3 regions of the Pseudomonas sp. GOM7 genome follow, and region 3 is predicted to be linked to each of the others. Evidence: riboswitches for the same ligand, from Rfam matches in the RefSeq annotation. Region 3 holds a riboswitch; each other region holds the start of a gene.
What was found. A riboswitch is a leader RNA that binds a small molecule or an ion and turns the genes downstream of it on or off. The one in region 3 is predicted to bind cobalamin.
Positions count from the first base shown of each region.

Region 1 (4,274 bases), 2.3 Mb from region 3:
GATCTCGAAGGGAATACCCAGCGCACGCAGTTCGCGAATCTGCTCGCCTATGGCGCCGTACAGCGACGGGTCGCCGGAGTGCACGCGGGCGACGTCCTGGCCGCGCTTATGGGCCTCATGCAGTAGTGTGATGATCTCGCCCAGATTCAGTTCGGCGGTGTTCACCACCTGTTCGGCGCTGTGGCCCTGTAACACGGCTTCGGGAACCAGCGACCCTGCATAGAGGATGACTGGGCATTTGTGGATAAGCCGCTGGCCCTTGACGGTGATCAGCTCGGGGTCGCCGGGGCCGGCGCCGATAAAGTAGACGGTCATGTATTGTGCTCAAGGAGTTCATGGCTTTTCACGGTTGGCGCATCAGAATTTTGGCAGTGATGATGGCTGGCTCGTTTTCGTAGCCGCGCTTAGCGAGATCGATCACTTTGTTACGGATGTCCTCCGGTGACCAGAACAGCCAGCCGTTGCGGGAAAACAGTTCTTTGATTTCGGAGTTCTTCGACTGATAGACCTTGCCGGCAGCAAGCCCTAAAACGATCTCGGTGCTGGCATTACCCATTCCGCAGTCAATCAGGTCTTGCTTGAGTCGTTGAAAAACGATCTTTCTGTAATTCTCGCAGGTAAATAACTTGTATTTGCCCTCAGGAACATCATGGCTTTCGCTGAGGCATGAGAGCCTGACGCCGGGCGAGTCCAGAAAGGACTTTGCTTCAAAGGCCAGCAACCTGTTTTCGTTTGGCTTGTAAGCCAGTAGATCGATTTCGGGGCGAGGGATAGAGTGTTTGCCAACTTCCCTTTTCTCTTCCTTGGTGAGATTGACCTTGAAGGATTGGCGCACCCAATATCCTTCGCCCTCAAGCAAGGTCTTGATCACGTTCTCGAAGTAGTCCACAGCTAGATGCTCGTATCGGTGAAGGTGGCCAGCGCACAGGTGGCGCTGGCGCTGCGGGTTTTCTCGCCGAGCTGGCAGGGCGATATGCCCATGCGCGCTGCCAACGCCAGTGCGCAGGGCTCGGCTACGGCTGGGCTGCCAGTGGTGGCTTGGCTGAGGGGGTTGCCGCCTGTCTTTGCCAGGTAGGCGCTTAGTTGCTCGGGCGAGAAGAAAGACAGCTCAAGTCCCAGGTGTTCAGCCAGGGCGTGCAGGCCGGCTTCGTCGCGCTTGTGGGCGATGCTGGCCAGGCCCGCCAGGTTGTCCGCCGTCAGTCCATGCCGAGCCAGGCTGTGGATAAGCAGGTCGAGTAGCTCGTCCAGGCTACAGCCACGGCGACACCCCAATCCAGCGACGACCTGTATCGGTGAGGTGGATGAGCGATCAGCGGTTGGCAACATGAGCGGCATTTGGTTTGAGCGGTGGCGTAGCTCATCATGGCACCTGCGGATGGTCAACCGCGATTGACCGGCCGTCGCGGCCTGCGTAGCCTTCTTGTTTTCGAGGTTCTTCCCGGCCAGCGGTCGGGGAGCTAAGAGGGAGCAGGGTCGATGCCCTGGCTGCCCCCGCAACTGTGAACGGTTATGCCCTTCGTTAGACCACTGCCAACCGGCGGGAAGGTGAAGGGATGCGCGCCGCGCAAGCCGTGAGCCAGGAGACCTGCCTCGACTGACCAGCCATCTGCTCGGACGGGGTGATCCGATGCGGCCAGCACGCTCCTGCGTGCCCGCCTGCGCGTACCCGTCCGCCGAACTTATCGACGCCACGGGATCCTTCATGAAAACCCTCGCCAAACTGCCCGTCACCATCGTCACCGGATTTCTCGGTGCCGGTAAGACCACCCTGCTGCGCCACCTGCTGGCCAATGCCGGCGGCCGCCGCATCGCGGTTATCGTCAATGAGTTCGGCGAGCTGGGCATCGATGGCGAGATCCTCAAGCAGTGCTCCATCGGCTGCAGCGAGGAAGAGGCCAACGGCCGCGTCTTCGAGCTGGCCAACGGTTGCCTGTGCTGCACCGTGCAGGAAGAGTTCTTCCCGGTGATGCGCGAGCTGGTGGCGCGCCGTGGCGACCTCGACCATATCCTCATCGAGACTAGCGGCCTGGCCCTGCCAAAACCGCTGGTGCAGGCCTTCAACTGGCCGGAAATCCGCAATGCTTGCACGGTCGATGCGGTGATCACCGTGGTCGACAGCCCGGCCGTTGCCGCCGGTACCTTCGCTGCCTTCCCCGATCAGGTGGACGAGCAGCGCAAGCTCGACCCCAACCTCGACCATGAGTCGCCGCTGCACGAACTGTTCGCCGACCAACTGGCCAGCGCCGACCTGGTGATTCTCAACAAGGCCGATCTGATCGATGCCGAGGCACTGGCTGCCGTGCGCGCCGAGGTGGCCGAGGAGCTGCCGCCAGCGGTGAAGGTGATCGAGGCGCATGGTGGTGATCTGCCGATCAGCGTGCTGCTGGGCCTGAACAGCGAAACCGAGCTGCATATCGACAACCGCCGCACCCACCACGACGATGAAGACGAAGACCACGATCATGAGGAATTCGACTCGTTCCACGTGGAACTACCGGAAGCCGAGGAGGCACGCCTGTTGGCTGCGCTGAAGGACGCAGTGGCGAAATACGGCATTCTGCGGGTGAAAGGCTTCGCAGCGATCCCCGGCAAACCCATGCGCCTGCTGGTGCAGGGTGTCGGTCAGCGCTTCGACCGCCATTTCGACCGTGCCTGGCAGGCCGACGAGCCACGCTTGAGCCGCCTGGTGGTGATCGGCCAGCAGCTCGACCGCGCGGCCATCGAGGCCGAGCTGAAGGCGGCGGTTTGATGAAGCGGCAAGTGGCGAGCTGCAAGCCGCAAGTAAGCACTACTGCGTGCAGCGTTTGCTTCCACTTGCAGCTTGCGGCTTGCAGCTTGCGGCTCGCTTAAATGCACCTCCTGCGCACCCAGCCCGGCGCCCAGTTGCCGGCCGACAGCATCGCCGACCTCGGCCAGACCCCGGCCGAACTGGTGATCCTGTGCACAGGAGATTCGCACCTGTCGCTGTTGGCCGAAGCCGCCCGGCAACTGCCGGACGACTACCCCAGTCTGCGCCTGGCCAGCCCGGCGCAACTGAGCAACAACGCCTCGGTGGACTACTACGTCGAACAGGTGCTGCAGCATGCCAGGGTCATCCTGATCTCGGTGCATGGCGGGGTGAGCTATTGGCGCTATGGCGTCGAGCGCCTGGTGGAGCTGGGGGGGCGGGGCGCCACGGTGATCATGGTGCCGGGCGACGACAAGCCCGACCCGGAGCTGAATGCCCTCGGCAACGTTGCTGAAGAAGACAGCCAGCGCCTCTGGCAGTACCTGCGCCAGGGCGGCTTGGACAATGCCCGCCAGCTATTTCGCTGCATCGGCAGCCGTTGGCTGGGCCGCGATGACCCTTGGCAGGAGCCGCAGCCGTTGCCACGTGTCGGTCTTTATCACCCCCAGCGTAGCCTGGCGGCGCTGGCTGACTGGCAGGCGCAGTGGCAGCCGGCTGCGCCTGTTGTGGCGCTGCTGTTCTACCGCAACCATGTGCAGTCGGCGAACACCGCCTTCGTCGAGACCTTCTGCGAGCACCTGCTTGGTCAGGGCCTCAACCCGCTGCCGATTGCCGTGGCTAGCCTCAAGGAGCCGGCCTGCCTGGATCAGGTACAAGCCTGGCTGGACGAAACCTGCGCCGCACTGATCATCAACACCACCGGCTTCGCACTGTCCAACCCCGAGGCGCCGCAGGCGCGGGTGTTCCGCCGTGATATCCCGGTACTGCAGGCCATCTGCTCGCTGGACAACCAGGCGCAATGGCAGACCAGCGCCCAGGGCCTGGGCTCGCGCGATCTGGCCATGCACGTGGTATTGCCCGAATTGGATGGCCGGCTGATCGGCACTGCCATCAGCTTCAAGGGGCTGGCCTGGCGCAGCGAACGCAGCCAGTGCGACGTGGTGTGCTATCAGGCGCATGAGTCGGGTATGGCCTACGTCGCCGAACTGGCGCATAATTGGTGCCAGTTGGCGATCAAAAGCAACGATCAGAAGCGAATAGGCTTGATCCTGGCCAACTACCCGACCCGCGATGGCCGCATCGGCAACGGCGTCGGCTTGGATACGCCGGCTGCTGCGCTGAATATCCTCCGCGCCCTGCAGGCTCAGGGGTACCCTGTGGATAACTTGCCAGACGGCGGCACCGCACTTGTCCACAGCCTGCTCGGTGGCGTCACCAACGATCTCGACGGCCTGGATTCACGTCCCTGTGCGCAAAGCCTGGCACTGGACGACTACCTGGCGTTTTTCCACAGCCTGCCGCCGGCCAATCAGCAGGCCGTGCGCGA
Region 1 is NZ_CP113519.1:5,397,873-5,402,146, reverse strand. Features, by position in the region: gene cobM (precorrin-4 C(11)-methyltransferase) at 1-315, opposite strand, end outside; gene OU800_RS23985 (hypothetical protein) at 344-889, opposite strand; gene OU800_RS23980 (cobalamin biosynthesis protein) at 892-1,326, opposite strand; cobalamin riboswitch at 1,413-1,607, shown strand; gene cobW (cobalamin biosynthesis protein CobW) at 1,703-2,749, shown strand; gene cobN (cobaltochelatase subunit CobN) at 2,851-4,274, shown strand, end outside.
Region 1: it holds a riboswitch for cobalamin, as region 3 does, so the genes downstream of both, cobW (cobalamin biosynthesis protein CobW) here and cobO (cob(I)yrinic acid a,c-diamide adenosyltransferase) in region 3, are expected to answer to the same signal.

Region 2 (4,274 bases), 2.3 Mb from region 3:
CGCCTTCGGCCATGCCGCGCTCGACCACCACGTTGCCCGGTAGCACCATGCGGGTGAAACGCGAGTCGCCCTGCAGCATGTCCAGGCCATGGCGGATGAACTGGTCGACGTAGCGGTGGTAGTTGGTCAGCAGAATCCACGGCTGCACATGACGCCAGTCGCTGCCGGTGTAGTGCTGGATGCGCTTGAGCGAGAAGTCGGTGCGTGCCGCGTCGAACAGCGCCAGCGGCAGCGGGTCGATGTTCTCCCAGTCGTACAGGCCATCGGCGGTGCCGTCGGTGGCAGCAGACAGATCGGTGCTGGGGAATACCCGCGCCAGTTCGGCGGCGGTCACGCCACTGCCGGCCAGCTCGTCACCGCCCTCCACTACGTAGGGATAGGGGATATTCTGCTGGCTGCGGCCGACCTCGACGCGCAGGGTGAAGTCGTTCATCAGCGGGCGCAGTTGCTCCAGCAGGTATTTGCGGAAGGCCGCCGGCTGGGTCACGGTGATGGCGTAGATGCCCGGCACCTGAATCTTGGCATAGGCGCGCACGGTGGTCGGCACCTCGCCCTGACACAGGTAGGCCAGGCGCAATTCGGGATAACGGAACAGGCAGTGCTCGTCGGCATCCGGGCGCACGCGCGCCTTGAGATAGCGCTTGAGGGCCTGGCTCAGAGCGCCGGTAGCTTCCTCATACAACGCGGCCAGGCGGTCGACCGCCTCTTCGGGGGTGTGAACAACGACGAAATCATCGGAACAGACTTTCACGTGGGCGTATTCCTGACTGAACGAACGCCCCTATCTTGCCTGCAACCTCGCGGCAAAACATAGCGCGGCGACCGAAGAATTCGGCCGCCGCGCCCCCTCATCAGGCCGCCGCCTGATGCAAACGCACGTTGAACAGCGGCCCCTGGCTGAAACGCGCCAGCGCCTTGGCCCCGGCCAGCACACCCAGGTCGATCAATGGCTCGACCAGGATCACGCTCATATAGGCCAGGCCGAAGCTGCCCACGGCTGCCAGGTTGTCGCTGGTGAAGCCGTGGCCGTAGAAGGCCCAGAAGCCGACCCAGGCGACGATGCCACCCTGATAGGCAGTCGACAGTGCCAGCGCCTGCTTGTAGGAAAGGTCGACATAGGCGGTGCCTGGCGCAACGATGCGCTTGGCCAGCACGCTGATGGCCCACAGCGGCACCAGCAGGGTGGTGACATTCATGCCGTACTGCGGCAGATCGAACGGGGCGAACAGCAGGCCCTGCAACAGCAGCCCAGCGGCCAGGCCTATGGCGGTGGCACCCGCACCGAACAGCAACAGCAGGGTGGAGCCGAGGATCAGGTGCACCTCGGAAACGCCCACGGGATGGTGCGGCAACACCTCGAAGAAGCAGAACACCAACGCGGTGGTCAGCAGGCTGCGCAGGGCCAGGGCAGCCGCCCCGCCATTGTCGCGAATGGCATCGCGCGCCAGTTTGGCCGTCAGGCCGAAAGCGCCGACTGCCGTTGCGTAACTGAGGAAGATCTTGGCGCCTTCGACGACGCCCGGTTCGATATGCATGCAAGTTCCTTGGCCGCGCCCACCGCGCGACGAGTTGGAGGATCGATGGGTTCGATGGCAGGTCTCCTGGCTCACGGCTTGGTACTCCGCCCGCCTTCCCGACCGCAGTCAGTGGCATGAAGGGCATCGTTCGCCGTTTACAGTTGCGGGGGCAGCCAGGGCATTGGCGAGATTCGCCGCACCCTGTTCCCTTTTCATCCACACGCGCCGGGGCACGGAGGAACCATCGCTGGCAACCTTACTCCGCAGCTTGGGCAAAAGACAGTACTCGCGTTCAAGGCACCGCCCACCTCAGCCCTGTGCGATGTGCTTCTTCGGCAATCCGAGCTTTCCCCCATACGCCTGCTAGCTACGCGAGGCTCCGAGATGCTCCCGTTGCCAAAACGCCTAGCACCTGAACGGATACTGTCTTGAACGCAGCCGAAGCTGCCGCGGATAAGCGCTGCGTCACACCACGCCCATGCGGATGTAACTTTTTATTACAAGCCATGCGTAGTATTTCCGAACTCGCACCGGCTACGGGCCACGCGGGCCTTTAGAACCCTCATCCAGTAACGAGAGCGCACATGAAGAAGACCCTGATCGTTGCGTTAACAGCTCTGTTCACAACCGGCGCCATGGCAACCGAACAGCAACCGCACTGGAGCTACAAAGGCAAGGAAGGCCCCGAACACTGGGCACAATTGGATCCAGGCTACGAAACCTGCGCGCTCGGCCATGCGCAATCGCCGATCGACATCAGCCATGCAACCCGCGCATCGCTGCCTCGCATTGCCTTCGACTACCAGGCCAGCCCAGCCGAAGTGGTGAATAATGGTCACACCGTGCAGGTGAATCTGAGCAATGCTGGCGGCATCGAGATCGACGGCAAACCCTACCGCCTGGTGCAATTTCATTTCCACACCCCCAGCGAAGAGCACATCGCAGGCAAGGGCTTCCCGATGGTGGCGCACTTCGTTCACCAGTCTACCGATGGTCATTTGGCGGTCGTGGCTGTGCTGTTCAAGGAAGGGGCGAAAAACCAGGCACTGGACTCAGTGTTCAAGGCCATGCCGGACAAGGCAGGGGAAAAAGTCGAGTTGGCAAGCAACTTCGCGCCACAAACCGTACTCCCGCAGCAACAGGGCTACTACGCCTTCGCCGGCTCGCTGACCACCCCGCCATGCAGTGAAGACGTGCAATGGCGCGTACTTAAACAGCCAGTCGAGCTGTCCCACGAACAACTGGCGCAGTTCCAGCACCTGTACGCGAAGAACGCCCGCCCGATCCAGGCGCTCAATGGGCGAGCCGTCCTGGAGAGCGAAGACTGAAACGCTCTGATGCACCGGCTGAATGACCGGTGCATCGCATCATCGCGGACTTGACCTGAGCCCCTGGCTACTTCGGCGTGAGAAACACGCCTCCACGCTCCGGGTTGAGCATTACCTGATTGGTTCAACCTCGCTCACGCGGGGAACACACTTAGCGTAATCAACTGTTCCGAAAGGGAAAAATCAGCCGCTAAAAATCTACCAACTTTTCCCTGTTAAAGAGCGCTCCGGCATCAAAGCAGATGCGGCGTGCTACGCGCCAGCAGCGCCTCGACATCGACACCACGCGGCAAGGTGCCGTAGACACGGCCACGGCCTTCCAGGCGGCTGGCGATAAAGGCATCGCTCACCACGCTGTTGCCGGCCTCCAGCAGCAGTTTGGCCTGCAATGCCACAGCCATGTCTTCGGTGAGCTGGCGGGCGCGATACTGGATGTCGGCGGTGTCGGCGAAGTCGGCTTTCAGGCGCTGGATATGGGCCTTGAGGCGGGCATCGCCATGACCGTCGCCCAGTTCGGCGAACAAGGCATCGAGCACGCCGGGCTCCTTGGACAGCGCACGCAGCACGTCCAGGCATTGCACGTTACCCGAGCCTTCCCAGATGGAGTTGACCGGCGCCTCGCGGTACAGGCGCGGCATGATGGTTTCCTCGACGTAACCGGCGCCGCCCATGCATTCGCTGGCTTCATAGATCATTTCCGGCGCGCGCTTGCAGATCCAGTACTTGCCCACGGCGGTGACCAGGCGGGCGAACTTGTCTTCCTGTTCGTCATGCAGGTGATCGAGCGCGCGGCCCATGCGCATGCACAGCGCCAGCGCGGCTTCGCTTTCCAGCGCCAGGTCAGCGAGCACGTTCTGCATCAGCGGCTGGTCGGCCAGCCGCTTGCCGCCCACCTGGCGGTGTGCGCAGTGGTGCGCGGCCTGGGTCAACGCCTGGCGCATCAGGCCACTGGAGCCAACCATGCAGTCAAAGCGGGTCATGGCCACCATTTCGATGATGGTGGGTACGCCACGCCCTTCCTCGCCGAGCATCCAGGCGAATGCACCGCGATATTCCACTTCGCTGGAGGCATTGGCCCAGTTGCCCAGCTTGTTCTTCAGACGCTGGATGTAGAAGGCGTTGCGCGTGCCGTCCGGGCGGTGACGCGGCAGCAGGAAGCAGGAGAGGCCCTTGTCGGTGTAGGCCAGGGTGAGGAAGGCATCGCACATCGGCGCCGAGCAGAACCATTTGTGCCCGACCAGTTCGTAGCCCTGCCCCGGCCCACCGATGCCGATGGGATAGGCGCGGGTGGTGTTGGCGCGCACGTCGGTGCCGCCCTGTTTCTCGGTCATGGCCATACCGATGGTGACCCCGGCTTTCTGCTCCATCGGCAGGTTACGCGGGTCGTACTCGGTGGCCAGGATCTTCGGCAGCCACTGCTCAGCCACGT
Region 2 is NZ_CP113519.1:4,500,430-4,504,703, forward strand. Features, by position in the region: gene amn (AMP nucleosidase) at 1-751, opposite strand, end outside; gene OU800_RS19965 (energy-coupling factor ABC transporter permease) at 852-1,535, opposite strand; cobalamin riboswitch at 1,575-1,778, opposite strand; gene OU800_RS19970 (carbonic anhydrase) at 2,102-2,845, shown strand; gene OU800_RS19975 (acyl-CoA dehydrogenase family protein) at 3,079-4,274, opposite strand, start outside.
Region 2: it holds a riboswitch for cobalamin, as region 3 does, so the genes downstream of both, OU800_RS19965 (energy-coupling factor ABC transporter permease) here and cobO (cob(I)yrinic acid a,c-diamide adenosyltransferase) in region 3, are expected to answer to the same signal.

Region 3 (4,274 bases):
TGCCATCGCGGCATCGGGCCTGGCCTGGCCGGGCAGGCCATCGCGGGCATCTGATCGATTTCGTGAACTGCGTCATATGAGATGCTGGCAAAGTGCCTGCCGCCTGTTTAGAATCGCTGCGCTTGCAGGATGCACTCCCCTGGGTTTCGTCGTAAGCCCCCAGCCATGGAAGACTCGATGTTGCATGCCCTCGTTCCAACACACTCTCAACCCTTTTCCCTTCGCCAGCCCTGGTCAGTCGGCATTCGCCGAAAAGGCCGTTTTTCTTTGCATGAGGTTCGTATGAACAAGCCCCTTATCGGCAGCTTTGCGGCGCTGCTGATGTTGCTCGGCGGTTGCGCCACGGAGCAGTCGCGTACCCTGGAGGTCGCCAAGGTGAATACCGCCCAGGTGTCCTACGCCGGGCCTCGCAGCCCGATTTCCGTCGGCAAGTTCGACAATCGCTCCAGCTACATGCGCGGTATCTTCACTGACAGCGTCGACCGTCTCGGTGGGCAGGCCAAGACCATCCTGATCACTCACCTGCAACAGTCCAACCGCTTCAATGTGCTCGACCGCGACAACCTGGCCGAGCTGCAGCAGGAATCCGGTTTTTCCAAGCAGGCGCAGCAGGTACGTGGCGCCAACTACGTGGTCACCGGTGATGTCACCGAGTTCGGCCGCAAGGAAGTCGGCGATCACCAGTTGTTCGGCATTCTCGGCCGTGGCAAGCAGCAGATCGCCTACGCCAAGGTCAACCTCAACATCGTCGACGTGAAGACCTCCGAAGTGGTGTTCTCCTCCCAGGGCGCGGGTGAATACAGCCTGTCCAACCGCGAGATCGTCGGTTTCGGCGGTACCGCCAGCTACGACTCCACCCTCAATGGCAAGGTGCTCGACCTGGCCATCCGCGAGGCGGTGAACAAACTGGTCAATGGCGTCGACACCGGCGCATGGAATCCAACCAAGTAAAAGGAACTTAGCAAGCATGACAATCGCACGCAGATTGGCCGTTTTCTCCGGGATGTTAGTACTCGGCGTGCTGGGTGGCTGTGCCAGTGGCCCGCAGCCCCTGTATTACTGGGATGGTTACCAGCAGCAGGTCTACCAACGCTTCGACAACCAGAGCAGCACCGAGGAGCAGATCGCCGCGCTGGAAGCCAGCGTGCAAAAAGCGCGCGCTGCCGACCGCACACTGCCGCCGGGCTTCCATGCCCATCTGGGCATGCTCTATGCCGATGTCGGCAAGCTCGACCAGGTGCGCCAGGAGTTCGAGACCGAGAAGGCGCTGTACCCCGAGTCCGCCACTTACATGGACTTTCTGATGCGGAAATTCGACCAATGAAGACGATCTTTTCCCTCGCTGCTCTGAAAACCGCCGCGCTGCTGGCCTGCCTGGCTATCCTCGGCGGCTGCGCGGCGCCCAAGGCCTACGACTACAGCGCTTTCCTGGAGAGCAAGCCGGCGTCGATCCTGGTGCTGCCGCCGGTGAACCAGTCGCCGGACGTCAAGGCCTCCTACAGCTTCTATTCGCAGGTTACCCTGCCGCTGAGCGAAGCCGGTTACTACGTGATGCCGGTGGCGGTGGTGGACGAAACCTTCAAGCAGAACGGCCTGATGAATGCCGAGGAGATCCGCCAGGCCTCGCCGCAGAAGCTGCGTGAGATCTTCGGCGCCGACAGTGTGCTGTATCTGGATGTCACCGAATACGGCAGCAGCTACAAGGTCATCACCAGTGAGGTGGCGGTGACCGCCACGGCCAAGCTGGTGGATCTGCGCAACGGCAAGCTGCTCTGGGAAGGCACTGCGCGTGCCAGCAGTGCCGAACAGCAGCAGAACAACGGCGGTGGCCTGGTCGGTATGCTGGTGGTGGCGTTGATCGATCAGGTGGTCAACACCCTGAGTGATCGCGGCCATGAAATCGCCGGTATCACCAGCTTCCGCCTGCTTTCCAGCAACATGCACAACGGCATCCTGCCGGGGCCACGTGCGCGCCCGGATGCGGCGCACTGAACCGAGCGTTGACGCACGGGGCGCGCTGCCTCTAACCTGCGCGCCTTGCTTCAGGTGCCCCGCGCCGTCATCGATGATGGCGCCGGGGTGAAACAGGGAAGCCGGTACGCAAGCCGGCGCTGCCCCCGCAACGGTAGGTGAGTCGCACGCCGCATCAGGCCACTGTGCTAGGCACGGGAAGGCGCGGCGCCGAGCCATTGGCCTCGCTCACGAGCCCGGAGACCGGCCTGTCGCAGTTTCACGGCATCGCGGAGGGCGTTGACCGGCTTGTGCCCCTGCCTGTGCGGGGCATTCGTGCTTTTGCCTCCGTCTGCTGCCAGCCATGAAATGCCCGGATCAGTGATGGAGTGTTCGCCCTTGCCAGCTTTCCTGATCTTTTCCTCGCCGCGCCGCCCTTCGTTCGGCTGGGGCGAGGCGGGCGCCTGACCTCGAGGAGCACAGCATGAGCGAGTCGGCCGAACGCGATGCCCGCCACAAGGCGCGCATGCAGCGCAAGAAAGCCCTGATCGACGAGAAGATCGCCCAGGCCCAGGACGAATACGGCCTGCTGCTGGTGCACAGCGGCAACGGCAAGGGCAAGAGCAGCAGTGCCTTCGGCATGGTCGCGCGCGCCCTCGGCCATGGCCTCAAAGTCGGCGTGGTGCAGTTCATCAAGGGCGCGGCCAGCACTGGCGAAGAGGCCTTCTTCCGGCGTTTTCCCGAAGAGGTCAGCTACCACGTGATGGGCGAGGGCTTCACCTGGGAAACCCAGGATCGCCAGCGCGATATCGCCAAGGCGCAGCAGGCCTGGGCCGTGGCCCGTGAGCTACTGAACGATGAGGCCATCGGCCTGGTGGTGCTCGACGAGCTGAACATCGCCCTCAAACACGGTTACCTGGAACTGGACGCGGTGCTGGCCGATATCGAGGCGCGGCCGCTGTTGCAGCATGTGGTGGTGACCGGGCGCGGCGCCTTGCCGGGCATGATCGAGGCAGCCGACACGGTGACCGACATGAGCCTGGTCAAGCATGCGTTCAAGGCTGGGGTGAAGGCGCAGAAGGGTATCGAATACTGATGAGTGCGCGTCACTGCCCGGCCCTGTTGATCGCCGCGCCGGCGTCCGGCCAGGGCAAGACCACCGTGACCGCCGCTCTGGCGCGCCTGCACAGGCGCCAGGGGCGACGGGTGCGGGTGTTCAAGTGCGGCCCGGACTTTCTCGACCCGATGATCCACGCCCGCGCCAGCGGCGCGCCGGTGTACCAGCTCGACCTGGCCATGGTCGGTGAGGCGGAGAGCCGACGCCTGTTGTGGCAGGCGGCCGGCGAGGCCGACCTCATCCTCATCGAAGGCGTGATGGGCCTGTTCGACGGCAAGCCCTCGGCGGCCGACCTGGCGCGGCACTTCGGCGTGCCGGTGCTGGGGGTGATCGACGGCGCGGCCATGGCTCAGACCTTCGGCGCCCTGGCCCATGGTCTGGCCACCTTCCAGCCCGATCTGCCCTTTGCCGGGGTGCTCGGCAACCGGGTGGCCAGCAGCCGCCATGGCGATATCCTGCGCGATGCCTTGCCTGCCAGCATCCGCTGGTTCGGTGCATTGCCACGCAGCGCCGCGGTGGAGCTGCCCAGCCGCCACCTGGGGTTGGTGCAGGCGGCCGAGCTGGCCGACCTGGATGCCCGCCTGGACGCCGCCGCCGATGCCCTTGCGGCCAGCGCCGATGTCGATCTGCCGGCTCCGGTGCGTTTTGCCGCGCCGCGCCTGGATGAGCCGGCCGCGCTGCTGGCCGGGGTGCGGATCGGGGTGGCGCGCGATGCCGCCTTCGCCTTCCTCTATCAGGCCAATCTCGATCTGCTGCAGGCCCTCGGCGCCGAACTGCATTACTTCTCGCCGCTGGCCGACAGCGGGCTGCCGGCCGTGGACAGCCTCTACCTGCCCGGTGGCTACCCCGAGTTGTACCTGGCCGAGCTGGAAGGCAACCAGGCCATGGCCGAGGCGATCCGCGCCCATCACCAGGCCGGTAAGCCATTGCTGGCGGAATGCGGCGGCATGCTCTACCTGCTCGATGAACTGCGCGACAAGCAGGGCGCCAGCGGCCGGATGCTCGGTCTGCTCAGCGGCAGCGCGGCGCTGCAGCCCCGGCTGACCGCCCTGGCGTTGCAGGAAGTGACGCTGCCGGAAGGCAAGCTGCGCGGGCACAGCTATCATCATTCGCGGCTGGAAAGTTCCCTGGCGCCCCTTGCCCTGGGCCGATGCCCGAATGGCAAGCCGGTGGCTGAGGCGGTGTATCGCCTGGGGCGGCTGACCGC
Region 3 is NZ_CP113519.1:2,246,355-2,250,628, forward strand. Features, by position in the region: gene OU800_RS10250 (CsgG/HfaB family protein) at 283-951, shown strand; gene OU800_RS10255 (DUF4810 domain-containing protein) at 1,004-1,324, shown strand; gene OU800_RS10260 (DUF799 domain-containing protein) at 1,321-1,992, shown strand; cobalamin riboswitch at 2,028-2,237, shown strand; gene cobO (cob(I)yrinic acid a,c-diamide adenosyltransferase) at 2,435-3,046, shown strand; gene OU800_RS10270 (cobyrinate a,c-diamide synthase) at 3,046-4,274, shown strand, end outside.